Linked DNA regions of Paludibaculum fermentans. The protein of the gene in region 2 interacts with the protein of the main gene of each other region in a pairwise test. Links are inferred from orthologs where the notes say so. Each region holds a gene or a part of one and is shown on either strand. Other genes may lie near its edges. The genes, in order: IRI77_RS05890 and acpP.

The links.
Region 1: the proteins of acpP (region 2) and IRI77_RS05890 interact in binary tests that used the Escherichia coli proteins (3 or more experiments, as listed by UniProt). The link is inferred for Paludibaculum fermentans from one-to-one orthologs.

What each region holds. Positions count from the first base shown.
Region 1 is NZ_CP063849.1:1,489,638-1,499,384, forward strand. The notes cover bases 3,544-6,402. They hold IRI77_RS05890 (acyl-CoA thioesterase), read right to left. Parts: upstream 5,252-6,402; coding sequence 4,835-5,251; downstream 3,544-4,834. Other genes in these bases: IRI77_RS05880 (SpoIID/LytB domain-containing protein), read right to left, coding at 3,544-4,134; IRI77_RS05885 (penicillin-binding transpeptidase domain-containing protein), read right to left, coding at 4,104-4,838; moaD (molybdopterin converting factor subunit 1), read left to right, coding at 5,317-6,033; IRI77_RS05900 (VWA domain-containing protein), read left to right, coding at 6,006-6,402. In the rest of the region: IRI77_RS05870 (alpha-2-macroglobulin family protein), read left to right, coding at 1-2,421; IRI77_RS05875 (hypothetical protein), read left to right, coding at 2,418-2,843; more of IRI77_RS05880, read right to left, coding at 2,836-3,543; more of IRI77_RS05900, read left to right, coding at 6,403-6,911; IRI77_RS05905 (Hfq-like protein), read left to right, coding at 6,954-7,178; IRI77_RS05910 (inositol monophosphatase family protein), read left to right, coding at 7,198-8,010; IRI77_RS05915 (thymidine phosphorylase), read left to right, coding at 8,068-9,372; IRI77_RS05920 (NupC/NupG family nucleoside CNT transporter), read left to right, coding at 9,421-9,747.
Region 2 is NZ_CP063849.1:9,067,816-9,077,491, reverse strand. What follows is about bases 3,445-6,232. They hold acpP (acyl carrier protein), read right to left. Parts: upstream 5,063-6,232; coding sequence 4,826-5,062; downstream 3,445-4,825. Other genes in these bases: IRI77_RS35980 (hypothetical protein), read right to left, coding at 5,824-6,232; IRI77_RS35985 (YqiA/YcfP family alpha/beta fold hydrolase), read left to right, coding at 5,173-5,799; fabF (beta-ketoacyl-ACP synthase II), read right to left, coding at 3,526-4,773; IRI77_RS36000 (electron transfer flavoprotein subunit beta/FixA family protein), read right to left, coding at 3,445-3,458. Outside these bases: IRI77_RS36020 (DUF3106 domain-containing protein), read left to right, coding at 1-305; IRI77_RS36015 (hypothetical protein), read left to right, coding at 336-572; IRI77_RS36010 (acyltransferase family protein), read left to right, coding at 605-1,789; IRI77_RS36005 (electron transfer flavoprotein subunit alpha/FixB family protein), read right to left, coding at 1,717-2,691; more of IRI77_RS36000, read right to left, coding at 2,688-3,444; more of IRI77_RS35980, read right to left, coding at 6,233-6,930; IRI77_RS35975 (S1/P1 nuclease), read left to right, coding at 7,090-7,878; IRI77_RS35970 (hypothetical protein), read left to right, coding at 7,950-8,519; IRI77_RS35965 (energy transducer TonB), read left to right, coding at 8,747-9,676. UniProt on the Escherichia coli protein: Carrier of the growing fatty acid chain in fatty acid biosynthesis.

The DNA.
Region 1 (9,747 bases), 7.6 Mb from region 2 along the record:
GTGCAGTCCAGCAAGGCCGAGTACAAGCCGGGCGAGCCCGCGCAATTCACGGTCACAGCCAAGGACAACCAGGGCAAACCCGTCGCCGCCGAGTTCAGCCTCGGGGTGGTCGACGAAGCCATCTACGCCATCAAGAAGGAAGCGCAGCCGGATATCCTGAACGTCTTCTATGGACGCACCTGGAACCGGGTGGGCACCGACACGTCGATGGAGTATTACTTCTACGGCGAGGCCGGCAAGCGCCGCATGCAACTGGCGCAGATCCGCGACCGCAAGTCGCGTGCCCAGCTCAAACCAGACAAACTCGTAGAGCCGAAGATCCGCAAGAACTTCCCCGATACCGCCTACTGGATCGCCGATCTCAAGACCGGCAATGACGGGCGGGCTTCCACCGAAGTGACCTTTCCCGATTCGCTCACCACCTGGCGGGCGACGGCACGCGGCGTCACCGAGGATACGAAGGTCGGCGGAGCCGTTCAGCGCACCATCGTCCGCAAGAACCTGATGGTCACCATGGCCACGCCGCGCTTCTTTACGGAAGCCGACGAGGTCACTGTGCCGGTTCTGGTTCGCAACTACACGGCGGGCGAACTAAAGGTGAGAGTGTCGCTCGACGCACAAGGCGTCCAGATCCTCGCCGGAGCCACGTCGGAGATCACGGTCGCGCCCAAGGGCGAAGGCCGGGTCGACTACAAGTTGAGGGCCAACGCCGTCGACAAAGTCGTGCTCACCGCCAAAGCGCTCACCACCCAGGAGAGCGACGCCCTGGAACTCACCTTCCCGGTCGAGCCGTATGGCCTGAAGCTGATCGATCCGCTGCAGACCAAGCTCCAGCAGAAGAGCCAGTCGTATGACTTCGCCGGCAAGTTCCCGAGCGATGCCCAGCAGAACTGGCGGGCCGTCACGGTCCACCTGACGCCCTCCGCCGCCGGAGCCGTCTTCGGCGCTTTGGAGTACCTCATCACTTACCCCTATGGCTGCACCGAGCAGACCATGTCCAGCTTCCTGCCCAACGTGGTCGTCAGCCAGGCCCTCAAGGAGCTGAAGCTGCCCGCCAACATCGACCAGAAGGATCTTGCCAAAAAGGTCAAGGCCGGGCTGGAACGCCTCTACGACTACCAGCACGAAGACGGCGGTTGGGGCTGGTGGAAGGACGACGCCAGTGACCCGTTCATGACCGCCTACGTCACCAGCGGCCTCAAACTGGCCGCCGACGCCGGCTACAGCATCGACCTGTGGCGGGTGAACAACTCCTCCACGGCTCTCGCTAAGATGCTGGAAGGCAAGGCCAAGATTGCGCCCGATACGCGGGCGTACATGGTCTATGCCTTGACCCTGGCCGGCCACCAGACGAAACCGCAAATCGAAGCCATCTGGAACGGCCGCGATGAGATGACGAACTTCGGCCGGGCCCTGTTGGGCCTCACGCTCTACCAGGCCAAGGACGCGCGCGCCGCTGAGGTCGCCACGAACCTGGCCGGCCGCATCAGCAAGACCACCGACGGCTCCTTCTGGGAGTCGAACCGGGATCCGATGCTCGACTTCGACTCCGAGAACTCGCTGGAGGCCACGGCCTTCGTCGTCAAGTTCCTCTCGAAGCAGCAGCCCACCAGCCCGCTGATCGACGAGGCCACCCAGTGGCTGGTCAACCATCGCGACCAGGGCTACTACTGGGCGTCGACGAAACGAACCGCTTTCGTCATCTTCGGCCTCACCGACGTGCTGAAGCGCAGCGGCGAGCTGAAGCCTGACTACCAGGTCAAGGTGACCGTCAACGGGGCCGAAGTGCTCTCCAAGCGCTTCACTGCCGAAGACGCGCTCAGCCCGCAACCCGTCAAGATCCGCGTCCCGCTGAAGGGCAACGACGCGAATCCCAAGGTCACGGTCACCAAGAACGGCGACGGCGTCCTGTTCGCCTCCGCCCGCTGGGAGTACCGCTCGAACGGCACCGAAAGCCGGCTGCGCGGCGACACTCCGCTCAAGATCAACCGCAACTACTACCGGCTCAACCCGGTGAACGAGGGCGGCAAGATCATCTACAACATGGAGCCGCTGAACGGCGAAGCCAGGCTGGGCGACCTGGTGGCGGTCCGGTTGTCGGTCTCCGGCCAGGAGAACCAGCGCTACCTGCTGGTGGAGGATCCGCTCCCCACCGGCGCCGAAGTGGTGGCTCGCGACGATCTCTATCAGGTTCGGGGCCAACCCGCGTGGTGGACCACCTGGTGGTCGCGCCGCGAAGTCCGCGACAACCGCGTCTCCTACTTCCCGTGGCGTATGCCCAAGGACGGACTGGAGTATGTCTACTTGATCCGCTTCACCAACGCCGGCGCCTTCAAGGTGACCCCGGCCCGAGTGGAGCCCATGTATAAGCCCGGCCATCTCGGCTGGAGCCTGCCCGCTACTTTCGAGGTGCACCAATGATCGCGTTCCGCCGTTTGCTCTCCCAGAAGCTGCTCTGGATTGAGGAGACCGCCCTGGTGGGCGCGATCCTCGGTTCCGCCTACGGCTGGCTGGCGCTGCCGGTCGCGACCACCCTGCACCTCGTGGAGCATGCCCTTTTGTTTCTGCTGATTGTGGGGCTCGTCTGGCTGGCCTTCCGGCTCGCCAACCGGGCCCTCGGTCCGGTGCAATGGGGCAAGGCCATGACCGTGCCGGCGTTCTGGATCGCCGCCGTGGTCACGCTGGTGATTGGCTTCGTTCTGCCGTACTACCTGATCTGGTGGATCCCCGAGTTGGGGTCCATGACGGCGCAGGCAGTGAGCGCCGGCATCCGGTTCGTGATCGCCGGGTTGCTGTTCACCGGGTCGATGCTGTGGCTGCACTGCACAGCGACGGCTACTTAATCTGTTCGCGGTTGTCCAGTACCCACTGGAGGCTGTTCTTCTTGACGAGCGCGTCAACCCTGGCGCGCTCGGCAGGATGAGTGAGGCCGTTCCCCAGGTAATCGGCCAGGCCTTCGTCGAGCCACAAGGCCAGCGGGGTCCTGCTGTTGAGCCCCAGCGCCACGTGTAGCATTTCGTGTTTGAGGGCGCTCTCGCTGCGCGGCTGCATGTGGATCACCCGGCCGCGAGTCACGGCGGCGACTTTGCCCGACTCTCCGGTGGAATCGCGATAAACGACAACTGTTGGGTAGACTCTAACTATAGGTCTTTTCAGGACTTTCAAGCCGGTCAGGCGTTCCGCCTCGGCCAGGGCGCGGTCTGCCTTGGCCGGCAAAGCCTCATCGCCCGGCGTTCCGGCCGACCAAATGTCCACGCGTTCCCCGCGTAGAATCTGCCATTGGATGTCGGTGGCGGCGATGCCGGCCCGGGTTCCGGGGAAGTACGCCTGGAGGATCTGCTCCCACTTCATGCCGGCCTTGCCACGTTGCTCGGCGCCGATCTGGCATAGGCCTACGCCATGACCGGTGCCATAACCACGGAATACCGCCTGCTTCCCAGAGACTTCCACGTCATAGTTGCGGCTGCGGAGCAGATTCCAGCCCAACTCGCGCCCCACCAGCAGATGGAGCCGCTCCGCGTTCACTAAGCCGCGGTTGGTCCGGAGGGCGAGGGCACGGCCGGAGGCGGTCCGGGTCTGGACCTCCATCTCCTGCAGCCCCGGCAGGCCGAGCATTCTGGACAGATCCGTCCAGGCGATCTTGGCGGTCCAGGGGTTCCGGCCGGCTGACAGGCAGTAAGTGTCCTCCTGGCTGGGCAGGTAGGAGCGCCGGGCGGTGGGCCAGATCTCCGCGGCGGCCGCGGTTTTTCCACCGCAATGTCCGGTGTAAAACACCGTGGCCGGACGGCCGTTGCTCCACAAAATGACGCCCTCGGTCGCCTCGACCGCGGCGCGGAGCCGGGCGGTGACGGCACCCACCCGCGCATCCTGGCAGTGGGTGGTTTCGCAGTAGTCGAATCCTTCCGAATTGTGACGGTTTCGATTGACCCGGGCGTAAGTACGGATGACGACCGCCATCGCCTTGAGCGCCTCGTCGGACTTCATTCCGCCGGCTTCCCCGGCAATCACCCAACCGACATACTCCTCCAGGTTGACGTGGACTATTCCCTTGTCGGCCAGGCGGACCCGTGCCGTCTGGGCCACCACGGGCCAGACGAGCAGGATTAGCGCGAGGATGCGAAGCGCTGCCACCATTCGAAGATCTCACGAGCGGCGGGGGCCGCGTCGGTCGCGCCATGGCCCAGCCGTGTATGGGCGACCACGATGACCTTGGGCTGGCGGGCCGGAGCAAAGCCGGCGAACCAGGATCCTTCACTGGTCGTTCCGGTTTTGCCGGCGACCTGGAGATTGGACAGGGCGGCGAGCTGGCCGGTCCCTTCGGTGACAGCGCGCTCGAGGCCCTTCCGCAGGATCGGGTCCGGGGAAGCAACCACCTGGAGGTAAGCCTTGGCCAAGCCCATCACCGTGAATTCTACGCCTTCCAGCCCCAGCGCCTGCAACTGCAGATCCTCGACGCTGCCGGCCAGCCGGGCGCGAGCGCCATATTGCTGCAGTTTGTGCTGGAAGAGACGCGCGTCGAGGCTCCTCGCCATCGCCGCGAACCAAGCGTTGCAACTGGCGGCGAGCGCCACCTCCCCGTCCACCTGGGTCAGGACCGGAACGTGCGTGCAGTCGACGCGATGGCCGCCCAGGAAGAACGGGGTGGTGCAGCGGGCCGGCACGCGCCGGGGCAGGTTCATCCACGTCAGTGGCTTGATGGCGGAGCCGGGCGGAGCCCACTGTTCCCGGGCGCGCAGCGGGTCGTCGCAGCGCAGCACTGCTCCGTCCGGGACTCGGATGGCGACGGTGCAGGCCGCGGGCGGCACGAGCAGGCTCAGTAGTGCCCGGCGGGTGATCATGACAAGCCGAAGAGCTGGAAGTACTTGGCGGGCACCTTCACGGGGCGTCCGTCCTTGAGGAACAGGTGGCGGGTCTCGCCGGTGGCGAGCAGGGCTCCGTCGGAGGCGTTGGTGATTCTATACGCAAAAGTGATCATGCGCGGGTGAGCGTGCTTGATGACGGCATGCGAAATGACTTCGTCGTCATAGCGGGCGGGTTGGTGATAGCGGCAGTTGGCCTCGGCCACGACCATGATGAGGCCGTCGTTCTTTTCGATGTCGCGGTAGCGCACGCCGCGCACCCGGCACAGCTCCGTGCGAGCCATCTCCATCCAAATCAAATAGTTCGCGTGGTAGACCACGCCCATCTGGTCTGTTTCCGCATAGCGTACGCGGAAGTGTACTTCAGAAGCTTCAGGAACCGTTGTGTCCACATCTTATAGTAGCCATGGCGGAAACCGGGAGTGTCCTACAGGCGTCTGGTACCATGGCGCTTAGCGTGACAATTCGCGTTCTTTTCTTCGGACAACTCAAGGACATAGCGGGGCTTCGCGAGGAGCATCTGCTGGTGGAGGAGGGCCTGCGGCTGGACGATCTGTTCGCCCAGTATGCGGCCCGCTTCCCGTCCATTCTCAAGATGCGTGCCAGCATTGTGCTGGCCGTGAACCAGCAATTCGCGCTGGACAACCCCGAACTGCGCGACGGCGACGAAGTGGCGTTTCTGCCGCCCGTGAGCGGCGGGACGGGCCAGTTCTCGCACGTCATTGAAGACCAGGCAGGGCATTTCTTTGCCTTGACCCGCGACCCCATCGACACAGCGGTCTTGCGGCGGCGCGTGCTGCAGGGCTCCGACGGCGGGATTGTCCTGTTTGAAGGAGTGGTCCGGAACAACTCGGACGGCCGGCGCACTCTTTACCTGGACTATGAATGCTATGAAGCGATGGCAATCCGGGTGATGGCGGACCTGGGGCGCGAGATCGCGGGCAAGTATGAAGTGGGCTGCATGGCGATGGTCCACCGCTTGGGCCGCATGGAGATTGGGGAAGCGAGCGTGGTGGTGCTGGTGTGCGCTCCGCACCGCAAGCCCGCCTTCGACGCGGCGCTGGAAGGCATCAACCGGCTGAAGAAGCTGGTGCCGGTTTGGAAGAAAGAGTATTTCGAGGACGGCGCGGTATGGGTGGAGGGCGATTGGGACTCATCAGTCGCCGGGCGCTGATCGCTGGTTTGCCGGCGGTCACGGCACTGGCACAAGACCCGGTCATCAAGGTCGACGTCAAACTGGTTCGCATGCTGGTGACAGTGAAGAACCGGATGGGCGAGCTTGTCGGCGGGCTGACGAAGAACGATTTCCAGATCACGGATAACGGCGTGGAGCAGGAAGTGGCTCTGTTTGAGCGCAACACCGTGCAGCCGCTGTCGATCGCCATGCTGGTGGACCGGTCGCGCTCGACGCAGCGCGAGAAGGCGTATGAAATCGAGTCGGTCAGGAAGTTCTTCAAGGCGCTGTTCAAGGAAGGCAACGAGCGGGACCAGACGGCTCTGTACAGCTTCAATTACGAAGTGCGGTTGCAGACGGACTATACGCGCCGCATGGACAAGCTGAACAGCGGCCTGAATGCCCTGCGCAGCGAAGGCGCCACGGCGATGTACGACGCCATCTACCTGGCCAGCGAGGATCTGGACCGGCGGGAAGGCCGCCGCGTGGTGGTGGTGGTGAGCGACGGCGGCGACACGTTCAGCAAGATCAAGTTCCAGCAGGCGCTGGAAGCGCTGCACCGCGCCAATGCGGTGATGTATGCCGTGCTGATCGTGCCGGTGGCGAACGACGCCGGGCGGAACCTGGGCGGCGAGAACTCGCTGACGACGCTGACCAACTGGACCGGCGGCAAGATCTTCTTCCCCTCCCTGGGGCTTTCGCTGGACCAGGCGTTTGAGGACATCCTGCGCGACCTGCGCACGCAATACCTGATCGGCTACTATCCGAAAAACGTGCCGCCCGGCAAGCAGCGTTTCCATCGTGTGGCGGTGGCGGTGGACAAACCGGGCTTCTCGGTCTCGGCCCGAAACGGCTATTTCGCCGACCCGACTCCGTGAGCCGCGCTGGGTTACCATAGAAATTCTAGGAGCCTTCCCCACTTGCCCAAGTCGAAAGCGCCCGCGCAAACCTTTGTGGAGCCGCAGTATCTGACGGAACTGGTTCAGAGCAAGGCCCCGGTGCGTGTGAAGCTGCTGACCGACGAGGAATACGAAGGCTACATCGAGTATTGGGACGCCGGCTTCATCCGCCTGACGCGGACCGATGGACCGAATCTGTTCATCTTCAAGGACCAGATCAAGTACATCGCGGAACTGAAGGACTGACGCGCGCCCGTTCGAGACAATGGCCAGCTACCTGGAAACCGCTATCGATATCGCCCGTGAAGCGGGCGCGCTGCTTTCCCAACACTTCAACCGGGGCATCGCCTACGATCTCAAGGGTGAATACGACCTGGTGACCGAGGCCGACCGGGCCAGCGAAAAGCTGGTGGTGGAGCGGCTGAAGAACCACTTCCCGACGCACAGCGTGCTGGGCGAAGAGGGCGGCCTGCGAGAGAGCAGCAGCGAATACATCTGGTATGTCGACCCGCTGGACGGCACCACGAACTTCGCGCACAGCTACCCCGCGTTCAACGTGACACTGGGGCTGGAGCGCGCCGGCGAGCTGATTGCGGGCGTGATCTTCGACCCGGTGCGGCAGGAGATGTTCGCGGCGGAACTGGGCGGCGGCGCGTTTTTGAACGGCCGGCGGATTCACGCCAGCAAGGCGGCGACACTGGACGTTTCGCTGCTGGCCACGGGGTTTCCGTCGAGGAAGCGGCACCAGAGCGTGAACGTTCATTTCTTCCACCAGGCATCGATGGTGACGCACGGCATGCGGCGCAGCGGATCGGCTGCGATCGACCTGGCGTACGTGGCCTGCGGACGGCTGGAAGGCTTCTGGGAATTCGGACTGAATCCGTGGGATATCGCGGCCGGATTATTGCTCGTTCGAGAGGCGGGCGGCCGGACGACAGATATGCACGGTGGTCCGGCGGAATTGCACGGGCCGCACATCGCTGTCTCCAATTCGTTGATTCATGACGAGTTACTCGCGCTGTTCAGCGATGTGTTCGCGGGCCGCTACCGCTATCCGATGCCGCCCGTAACGGGTTAAACCTCTTTCGCTTCCTTTACTTATCGATTGCGAAGGTGATACGCTAAGCGATTGATAATGCGAACCGTCGACCTCATTCAGCGCAAGCGGAACGGCGAAGAGCTGTCGCCCGAAGAAATCACCTGGCTTGTCGAGAGCTACACTCGCGGCGAGATCCCCGATTACCAGGTCTCGGCCTTTTTGATGGCCGTCTATTTTCAGAGCATGACCGACGTCGAAGTGGGCGCCATGGTGGAATCCATGATTGCCTCCGGCGAACGTCTCGACCTCTCCTCCGTGCCGGGTCCGAAGGTGGACAAACACTCCACCGGCGGCGTGGGTGACAAGACCAGCCTGATCTGCGCACCGCTGGCAGCGGCCGCGGGCGTGAAGGTTCCGATGGTTTCGGGCCGCGCTCTTGGCCACACCGGCGGCACCCTGGACAAGCTGGAATCGATCCCCGGGTTCCGCACCAACCTGAGTGTCGACGAGTTCCGCGACGTCCTGAACCGCGTCGGTTTCGCCGTCATGGGCCAGAGTGACGAGATCACTCCGGCTGACGGCAAGCTGTACGCGCTGAGGGATGCCACGGCCACGGTCGAATCCATCCCGCTGATCGCGGCGTCCATCATGTCGAAGAAGCTGGCGGCCTCGCTCGACGGCCTCGTTCTCGACGTGAAAGTCGGCGCCGGCGCGTTCATGAAGCGCCAGGTGGATGCCCGCAAGCTGGCCCAGTTGATGACGACCATCGCCCGCCGCGCCGACCTGCGCGCCCAGGCGCTGATCACCGACATGAACCAGCCGCTGGGCTATGCCATCGGCAACGCTCTCGAAATCATGGAAGTGTCGCAGACGCTGCAGTTCTCCGGTCCCGACGATCTGACGAAGATCTCGCTGGAGCTGGCGGCGCGCATGATCTACCTCGCCAAGGTCACCGCGACCATGGAAGAGGCTCGCGACCTGGCGACGGCCAAGCTGCGCGACGGTTCCGGTTACGCCAAGTTCAAGGACATGATTGCGGCGCAGGGCGGCAATCCGCAGGTTCTCGACCGTTTCGACCTGCTGCCGAACGCCACGGGCGCCATGGAGATCACTTCGCCGCGCGGCGGCTACATCTCCCACATCGACGCCGAAGAGATCGGCATTGCCTCGGCCATGATCGGCGCGGGCCGCGATACGAAGGAAGACTCCATCGATCCGGCCGTCGGCGTGATTCTCGAAGTGAAGGTCGGCCAGAAGGTGGAAGCCGGCGGTGTTCTGTGCCGCCTGTACTTCACCAAGGAAGACCGCATCGGCGAAGCCGCAGAGCGCGTGGAAGACGCCTTCCGCATCTCCTCCACCGCGCCAGAGCCGCGTGAACTGATCCTCGAAGTCGTCAGCTAAAGAAGTTCGAACAAGAGAGGGCCGGTCCCCACAGGCCGGTGCGTTACCATGGACCGCTTTACGGGACTGCTGGGCCTGATCGCCATCCTGGCCCTCTGCTATTCGATGTCGACGGACCGGAAAGCCATCAAGCCCCGGTTGTTGTTGTGGGGGCTGGGGCTGCAATTCAGCTTCGCCTTCCTGGTGCTGAAGACCGATGTCGGGATGATCTTCCAGGCAGCCAGCGTCGCGGTCAACGCATTGCTGGAGTATGCCGAACAGGGCAGCAGTTTCCTGTTTGGCCCATTAGGAATCAAAAGCGGCCCCTTTGGGGTCGTTTTTGCGTTTCAGGTGCTGCCGATCGTGATTTTCATCGCCAGCCTGTTCTCAATCCTC
Region 2 (9,676 bases):
AGATGCGGATGCAGAGACTGGACGCGCTGCCGGCCGACGAGCGGGAGGCGCTGCAGCGCCGGTATGAGGCTTTCCAGAAGCTGCCCTCCGAGCATCAGCAGCGCGCCCGCGACATGTTCCAGCAGTTCAATGCGCTGGATGACAACCGCAGGGCCAAGGTGCAGAGCGAAATGGATTCTCTCCGCACTCTGTCACAAACTGAACGCCTTGATCGACTTAAGAGCCAGCAGTTCAAAAAGAAGTTCAATCGGAACGAGCAATCGATTCTATCCGACTACTCTGCGCTACTGGACGAAACGCCTTAGTTGCTGCATTCTAGAAGGAACGAGGGCGGGATGGAACTCCCCACTGACCAGGAGTCACGGGCGATTGAACGGCTCATTGCCGAGATCGATCAACTCGATGCCTATCGGGATCGAGTAGGCCGCCGTGTGATTCTTGCCTTCGTCTGCACCTTCGCCATTGCACTTAGCCTGTTGGTCTATATTGCGCTCTTTGGCGCTCCTGCGCGGTCGAGCCTGCGCCACCCGGGTCCGCGGGTTCCAGGCGTCCTGAAAGACGCGCCGCGCTGAGAGCATTCGTCTTTCCTGCCCACTAAGCAAGCGTGACTGGTGATTCCGGTGTCGCGCCGAAAGCCCACATTCCCGCCTTGGATGGACTGCGCGGGATTGCGCTGCTTCTTGTTCTATTACTTCACTTTAGAGCACCTGACCTGATGCATCCATGGAAGGGTATTCTCGGCCTCGGGTGGGTAGGCGTGCAGCTCTTCTTCGTGCTTTCGGGCTTCCTGATCACCGGAATTCTGCTGGATACGCGTCAGGCTCCGAACTACTTCAGCACCTTTTGGATGCGGCGGATCCTGCGTATCTTCCCGCTCTATTTCGCGGCTCTGACGGTGCTCCTTTTTGCCTTCCCAACAGTTGTCGTTTTAGGGGATAAGTATCTTCCGAATCAAGCAGATCGAATCTACTATTGGATGTACTTGAACAATTGGGTGCCTTTGCCGGCGGATGGACGACTCGAGCACATCCTAGGCCATTTCTGGTCGCTGGCCGTGGAGGAACAGTTCTACCTGGCCTGGCCGGTGGTGGTTTGGCTGCTGCCGGCACGACGGCTTTTTAGATGGTGCAATATTGCTTGTTTACTTGTGCTTGCGGCACGAACATCATGTATTTGGTTAGGCTGGGATCCGAGTTGGATCTACCGCAATACGATCTTGCGGTCGGACGCGCTGATGATGGGCGCCATGACGGCCGTACTGGTGCGGGAGACATCGTGGGTGGTGCTGGTCCGTCCGTGGCTCAAAACCGCACTGTGGGGTACGGGTGCAGCCAGCCTGGCGGTGTTGGCGGCCGGCCGCGGCACGCACTATCTCCATCCGCCGGTTTTAGCCACCGGTTTGACCGTGTTTGCGGTGGCGTTTGCCGTCGTTTTGACGGTGATTGTGACCGCACCGCGCGGCGGCGGGTTTCTGGAGTATCCGGTGCTCGTCTGGTTCGGTCGCCACAGTTATGGGATGTATGTCTGGCACTGGCCCCTGGCGTATGCGTTGTACTATTCCTATCCCGCGATGGGCTTACAAAAAGGAACCGGCCAGATCGCCCTGTTGGTGGCGGGTCTGGCCGGTTCCAGTTTGCTGGGTTGGCTCAGCTACGAAGTGTACGAGAAGCGATTCCTGAGGCTAAAGCAATACTTTCAAGTACAGCCTGAACCTGTTCAGGATCGAGCCTTCTTCACAGCCTCGGTGAGTGCGGGCACCACCTCAAACAGATCGCCCACGATGCCGTAGTCGGCGACTTCGAAGATGGGGGCGGCGGCATCCTTGTTGATGGCAACGATGCACTTGGAGCCCTTCATGCCGACGAGGTGCTGGATGGCTCCGGAGATGCCCACGGCCAGATAGACTTTGGGGGCTACGGTCTGGCCGGAACTGCCGACCTGGCGCTCCATGGGGAGCCAGCCGGAGTCGCAGATGGGGCGGGAGGCAGCCAGTTCGGCACCGAGGGCTTCAGCGAGTTCCTGGACGAGTGGGACGTTGCCTTCTTCCTTGATGCCGCGGCCGACGGCGACGATCAGCTCAGCGGCGGAGAGATCGACGGCGCGGGCGGACTCGCGGAAGGGCGCTTCGGGCTTCTGGCGGATCTGGGAGGCCTCGAGAAGCGGATTGCGGGTTTCGACGGGGGCGGAACCGGCCACCAGGGTTTCGGCGCGGTAGGCGCCGGCCTGGAGCGAGACAAACACGGGCGCTCCGGCTGCGGAGGCGTATGACGCGTTCAGCTTGCCCTGGAAGAGCTGGCGCTCGAAAGCGACACTCTGGCCGTCGACCTTGAACGCGATGACGTCGCTGAGCAGGACCCGTTCGAAGCGGGTGGCCAGCTTGGGGCCGAAGTCGCGCACCTGGTAGGTATGCGGCAGCAGGACGTAGTCGGGCTGGAGATCCTTGACGAGCCCGGCGAGGGCGGCGGTGACGCCATCGGCGGTGTACTGCTCGAGCAGATCGTGCTCCACGGCGATGACCGCGTCGAGCTGATAGGCGGCCAAGTCAGCGGAGGGAGTGGACTTGCCGAAGACGCAGGCGCGGACGGGCAGGCCGAGTTCGCGGCCGAGTTGCTGTCCGGCGGCCAGCGTCTCGAAGGACATCTTGTGCCAGACGCCGCCCGACTGTTCAGTGATTACGAGAATGCCGCTCATAGCGCCCTCACTTCAAACTTGAGTTTCTCGACCAGCGTGGCGGCCTGCTGGGCAGGGTTGCCCTCGATCATCTGGGTCTGTTTCACGCGCTGGGGCTGGTAGACGCTCTGCAGCCGGACGGTGGCGGCCGGCGCGACCCCAAGGTCAGCGGCGGTGAGGTGCTTCACTTCCTTCGTCTTGGCCTTCTTGATGCCCATCAGCGTAGCGTAGCGGAGCTTGTTGATGCCGCTCTGGATGGTCAGGACGGCGGGCAGGGGCATGGCAACATGCTGGAACCAGCCGTTTTCGAGCTCGCGTTTGACGCGCAGGGAGGCGCCGTCGACCTCGACGGCCATGATGATGGTGGCGTGGGGCAGGCCCATGACTTCGGCCATCACAACGCCGGTCTGGCCGCTGCCGAGATCGTCGGACTGGAGGCCGGTGAGGATGAGGTCGGGCTGTTCAGCCGAAGCGGCTTTGGAGAGCAGGCGGGCGAGGCTGAGCGTATCGTAAGCGCCCAGGCTGTCGTCCTCGATGTGGATGGCGCGATCGGCCCCTTTGGCCAGCGCCTCACGGATCGCGGAGGTGGCGCGTTCGGGTCCGGCGCAGAGGACGACGACTTCGCCGCCGTGTTGTTCCTTCAACTGTAGAGCTGCTTCCAGGGCGTAAGCGTCGGGCTCATTGATTTCAAAACTCAAATCGGACTCGTCCAGCCAGAGGGCAGCCGCATCGACTTTCAATTGCGAGTCGCGCGCCGGCACCTGTTTGAGGGCGACGAGGATCTTCATAGGCACCTCGCGGAGATATAGAGACGCGCCCTCCCCGTGAGGGAAGGGCGCGCCGGATGAAGGGGACTTATTCAGTGTAGCGCTTGAAGATCAGGCTGCCGTTGGTGCCGCCGAACCCGAAGGAGTTCGACAGGGCGTAATCGATCTTCATCTTGCGCGGGGTGAGAGGGACGAAATCGATGTTCTGGCACTGCTCATCCACCTCGTAGAGGTTGATGGTGGGCGGTGCGATCTGGTCGCGGATGGCGAGCACGGTGATGCCTGCCTCGAGACCGCCGGCGCCGCCGAGCAGGTGACCGGTCATGGACTTGGTGGAACTGACCGCCAGGCCGTTGGTGGCGTGGTCACCGAAGGCGCGGTTGATGGCCTTGCATTCGATGATGTCGCCGACGGGCGTGGAGGTGCCGTGAGCGTTGATGTAGTCGACGGACTCCGGCGCGAGTTTGGCGTCCTTGAGGGCGTTGCGCATGACGCGGAAAGCGCCATCGCCGTCTTCGGACGGGGCGGTGATGTGATAAGCATCGCCACTCATGCCGTAGCCTACGATTTCGGCCAGGATCTTCGCACCGCGGGCCTTGGCGAACTCAAGCTCCTCGATGACGAGGATGCCGGCGCCTTCGCCGACAACGAAGCCGTCACGGTCCTTATCCCAGGGGCGGGAGGAGCCATGCGGATCGTCGTTGCGCGTGGAGAGGGCTCGCAGGGCGGCAAATCCACCCACACCCATCGGCGTGATGCAGGCCTCGGCGCCGCCGCAGATCATGGCATCGGCATAGCCGTGCTGGATGAGGCGGAAGGAGTCACCGATGCAATGCGCGCTGGTGGTGCAGGCTGTCGCGGTGGCGGAGTTGGGCCCTTTGGCCCCAAACCGGATCGAGACGTTGCCGGAGGCGAGGTTGACGATAGTGGCAGGGATGAAGAAGGGGGAGATGCGGCTGGGCCCTTTTTCGAGGAGGTTCCGGTGCTCGCGTTCAATCACTTCAAAGGCACCGATGCCGCTTCCGATGTAGACACCCACCTGTTCGGCGATGTCAGGCGTCACCTGAAGTCCGGAGGCCTTCATCGCTTCATCCGAGGCGGCGACCGCGAATTGAATGAAACGCCCGACCTTCTTCAGCTCTTTCTTCTCGATGAACTGAAGCGGATCGAAGTTCTTCACTTCGGCCGCGATCCTGGCACTGAATTGCGTGCTATCGAACTGAGTGATCGGTTCGATGCCGCTTTGAGAAGCGAGGATGCCGGCCCAAGTCTCTTCGGCCGTATGGCCGAGAGCGGAAAGCAAACCCACTCCGGTGACTACCACCCTACGTGACAATGAGATTCTCCCGGGGGAAAAGAGTGTTCTAGGAACCGGCGCCTAAAGGCTGTTACTTCTTCGCCTTGGCGTCGATGTACTCGACGGCGTCTTTGACCGTCTGGATCTTTTCCGCGTCTTCGTCGGGGATGTCGAGGTCAAACGCCTCTTCAAACGCCATGACGAGTTCGACGATGTCGAGCGAATCCGCACCGAGATCGTCAACGAAAGAGGCGGTGCTATCCACCTGTGCTTCGTCGACGCCAAGCTGCTCGACAATGATCTGCTTCACTTTTGCTTCAACAGACATGAAACCTCCAAGAAGTCCACAAAGCTCCGATTCTACCGACAGTCCGGATATATTGCAACGAAGGGCGGCCTGAATTTCGGTGTCGCGGGTCCGGTAACATACAGGAGAGCATGAATTCGATCCTGTACTTGCATGGTTTTGCCTCTTCTCCGCAATCGAGGAAGGCTCGTGTTTTTCACCAGCACTTTGCCGCGCGAGGCGTGGAACTGCTGGTTCCGGACCTCGCAGAGGGCGGCTTCCGCAATCTGACGATCACAGGACAGCTGGCGATCATCGAGCGGACGGCGGCCGGACGGCCGGTATCCATCATCGGTTCCAGCATGGGCGGGTATCTGGCGGCGCTGTACGCGTCGCGTCACCCCGAGGTGGAGAAGACGGTCCTGCTGGCTCCGGCGTTCGGCTTCGGCCGGCTGTGGAGCGAAAAGCTCGGCGCGGCAGCGATGGAGGCCTGGCAGCGGACCGGTGTGATCGAAACGATGAACTACGCCGAGGGCGGCCTGGCGGAGTTGGGCTGGCAGCTGATGGAAGACGCGCTGCGGTATGAAGACGAACCGGCGTTGACGCAGCCCACGCTGATCTACCACGGGGTGCACGATGATGTCGTGCCGGTGGGCGTATCCCGTTCGTTTGTGAGGACCAGGACCTGCGCCGAGTTGCGGGAAGTGGATTCCGATCATGAGCTGGCCAATGTAGTGGATGAAATTTGGAACGGTATCGTCTTGTTTCTAGGGCTGTAAAGGCATTCAGTACAGCCAAGTGAATCAATCGCCGGGCGGCAGGACCCACAGCTCCGGCCGCCCGACGTTCAAATGAACGGCGCGGCTGAGCAATCCGAAGTTGGCCCAGGACAGGTATAAGGTTGTGCGGGCGGCGAGCCACGCGCCGTAAGGTTGGTGCTTCGAGTCGAGTGCGTTGAGTCGGTTTTCCACGGAGGGTATCGAGCTCATGGTTTCCAGCCAGCGGGGGCGGCTGAGGTCCTCGTCCTGCAACTGGTCGATCTCGCAGATGGCGGCCTCCAATTGCGGCCGCGTGGCTCCGTTGGCCGCGGCGTAACGGTCGGCTTCGAGGGTCCCGGGCCGGCTGAACGAGGGCAGGATCAGCAGGCCGAGGAACGACCAAAGCGTACAGCCAAGCAAAGTTTCCAATAAAGAGAAGATTGTGTCGACCCCGCCCCAGGGAAGAGAGGCGGACAGCACAAAGCCGAGCAGGTTCCAGCCCAGGGCGAGGAGGACGCCGCGAGTGCGGGCGCCGGTTTTGATGAGGCCCTGGCGGCGGAGGTGCTCGGCCAGCAGGGCCGGAGGAGAGAGGCTGGTGTTCCAGGATTGGGGCTGAATGTTGCGTTCCAGGCCGGGAAGACCGGCGGGGCCGCCGGTGAAGCCCATATCCACGGCGAGCACAGTCACCGCGCCGGAGCCTGGAAGCGCAGGCGCAGGAGCCAGGCCTCCGGTCCAGCGGGCCAACGGCCACTGGAGGGCGAGCAAGGTAATCTGAAGCGCCAGCAGTGCGCCGGTGGCGCCCCAGACGCCCCAATGTTTACCAGCCTGGAGTAGGACCAGCGCGGATGACGTCATGACGGCGCCTTGCACAAAGACGCCGCGCAACCACTTCATGAGGAACTCGGGAAAGAGCAGACAGAGGCGCTGGTGGCTGCAGGGCAGAGTGTAGCCGCCCCAGATGTCAAACGGCAGACTGACGCTCGCGTAGGCGAGGAAGCAGACCACGAAGCCGGCCCAATCGGAGTACCAGGGGCCTCCGAAATAAGGAAAGAAGGTGGAAGGCATCTGGTAGACATAGGCGGCGATGGTCAGCAGTAAGAGGAGTCCGGCACCGGTGAGGCCCGGACCAAGCCGCGCTCGAGCGTACGTCATGAAGATCTGTTGTTCCTTCCAACCGGCGGCGCCTGAACGGAGCCGCGCCAGGGGGGACTGAGATGCCTCCCCATTCAATTGATGTTCGCTTACGCGCGCTTGGTGACAAAATCCTTGTTCCGGTTGTGGGCCGGGGATTGTCTCCCAGATACTGGAGAGATGAGCCGTTTTCGCGTGTCCTGCCTCGGGCTGCTGCTGGTGAGCGCGCCCGCGTTGTTTGGTTGGGGGCGTGAGGGGCACCGGCTGATCGCGGAGATTGCGTCAAGGCAATTGAACGCAAAGGCGCGCGCCGAGGTGCAGAAGCTGCTGGACGGCCAGTCGCTGGAGAGCATTGCGTCATGGGCGGATGAGGTGAGGCCGCAGAGGAGAGAGACCTCAACGTGGCACTTCATCGACCTGCCGTTGGACATCCCGCGTGGGGATTGGAAGAAGTTCTGCCCGCAAACCGGTTGTGTAGTGGGTCAGATTCCGGAGATGGAGAGCCGCCTGAGAAACAAGAACCTGGCGCAGCGTGACCGGGCGGAAGCCCTGAAGTTCCTGGTGCACCTGGTGAGCGACATGCACCAACCCCTGCATGTGGGCGAGAAGCATGACCGCGGCGGCAACGACGTGAAAGTCCTGTATTTCGGCAAGCCGAGCAACCTGCACTCGACGTGGGACTCCAGCATTCTGGAGATGGCCGAGCAGAAGGATGCCAATTTGAAGGCGGCGCTGGGCCGCAAGCCCGGATTCTTTGAACGGCGCCGGTTGGCCAAGGGTTCGCTCGTTGACTGGGCCTGGCAATCCCGCGACGTTTCGCGCGATGTGGTTTATGCGAACCTGCCGGAGGCGCGTCCGGCTCCGCTGGGCGACGAGTACTTCAATAAGGCGCTGCCGCCGACTGAGCTGCAGCTGCGCCGGGCGGGTGTCCGGCTGGCCCGGATCCTGAACGAGGCGCTGGGTCAATAGACGGCGGGACTATGGGCCTACTCCTGCTACTCGCCGCGTTGTTGGAGGTGAGAGGGCTGGAGCGGATTCCGTTGGAGGCCGGCGCGGCGGGCCAGGACGGGCGGGTGGTCTGCCGGTTTCCGGCACCGGCAGGGTTGAGCGGCAAGCACGTGCGGCTGGAGACAGCCTGCAACGCCGGGTTGACAGTGAATGGTACGGAAGTTCTACGGGAAGAGGGGCTGCCCGCATTGACGCCCTATCTTTCGAGCCGCGGTCCAAACGAAATATCGCTGCCGGCAGGTTGTTTACCTGTGGCCCTGCTTGTTACACCGAAGGTTTTTCTGTCGTCTTTGCGTGCAGAGCCGGGTTCCGGCCGGCCGCTGGCGATGGTTGAGAACACTCTGGATAACACGGTCAATGTGAGTGTAGCCTGCCGCCTGGCGAATGGGCCGGAGGCGGATTGGCGGCGAGCGGGTGGGACGGTGGCGGCCGGCGGGCGGCAGGAGTTGGCCCTGGATGGACCACTGGCCGCGACAAATCGTCTGGAACGAATGGTTTGCAGACTGGACAAGCAGGCGGAAGCGGTGGAAGAGTCCTATACCTTTGAGACAGTGTTGAATTTTCAATCACTTACGAAAAATGGAAGGGCTAACATCCGCTGACTCTGCGTGATACAATTTTTTGAAGAGCTGGGATGAGTTTCAGACGCGTTTCCTGCAACCTTGAGATACATGGCGCGTCTAAGGAACAGAAGCAAGAGATTCGAACGGCCACAAGGCTGACGTTTGGAATGTGAGAGTCGAGAGGTATGTCGGCGAGCAATCCCAACCAATTCAACGAGCCTAACCAGGCGAACCGAGTGCAGCCGGGGAACCCCTCGCAGATCCCTATGTCCAGTCCGCTGGACCGGGCGCTGGAACTGCAGGACGGCTCGAAGCCGTGGTTCCTTTCGCTGATTGAAAACCTGAGAGAACTGGCTGCGTATAAAAAGCTGCCACCGCTGCAGGTCACCTTCAAGCCGTTGAGCGAAGATGAGTTGCTGCACGGCACCGACTCTTCCCTGCGCCAACTGGCGGAGATCCAGCAGAAGAAGCCGTTTTTCCGTACGCTGCGGGAAAACATCGCCGATCTCTTCAGTCCCGCTCCCCCGCCGCTGCAGATCACTTCCCGTCCCCTGACGGAAGAAGAGGTCGGGCTGTCGGGCATGGGTGAGCTGGCCAAGACTTCCCTGCCCTGGTACCGGACGATTTTCGCCAACGCGAAGGATCTGTTCTTCCCGCCGCAGCTACCACCGCTGCAGGTGACGTCCCAGCCGGTACAAGTCAAAGAGATGTTCGCCCGCGACGAGTATCGCGGCAAGTCGCAGATCATGTCGGTGTTCGTCCACGTCGGGCTTGTGGCGTTGGCCTTCTTCCTGGGGACCAACAAGACGATCCAGACTGCGGTGAAGAATTCGATCACGCTCGTCCAGCCGGATATTGACCCGTACATGCCGAAGATGGCGGTCAAGAAGCAGGCCATGGGCGGCGGCGGTGGTGGCGGTGATCGTTCGCCCCTGCCGGCCAGCAAGGGCAAGCTGCCCCGCGCGGATCTGAAGCAGTTTACGCCCCCGGTAGCTGTAATCAACAATCCGAATCCGCGGCTGGTGATGGAGCCCACGATTATCGCTCCTCCGGATACGCCCCTGCCGAATGTGAATATGCCGAACTACGGCGATCCGTTCGCCAAGGCGGGCATTCCCTCGAACGGCCCTGGTTCCGGTGGCGGTATTGGTTCCGGTAGTGGCGGCGGCGTCGGCTCGGGCCGAGGCGGCGGCGTG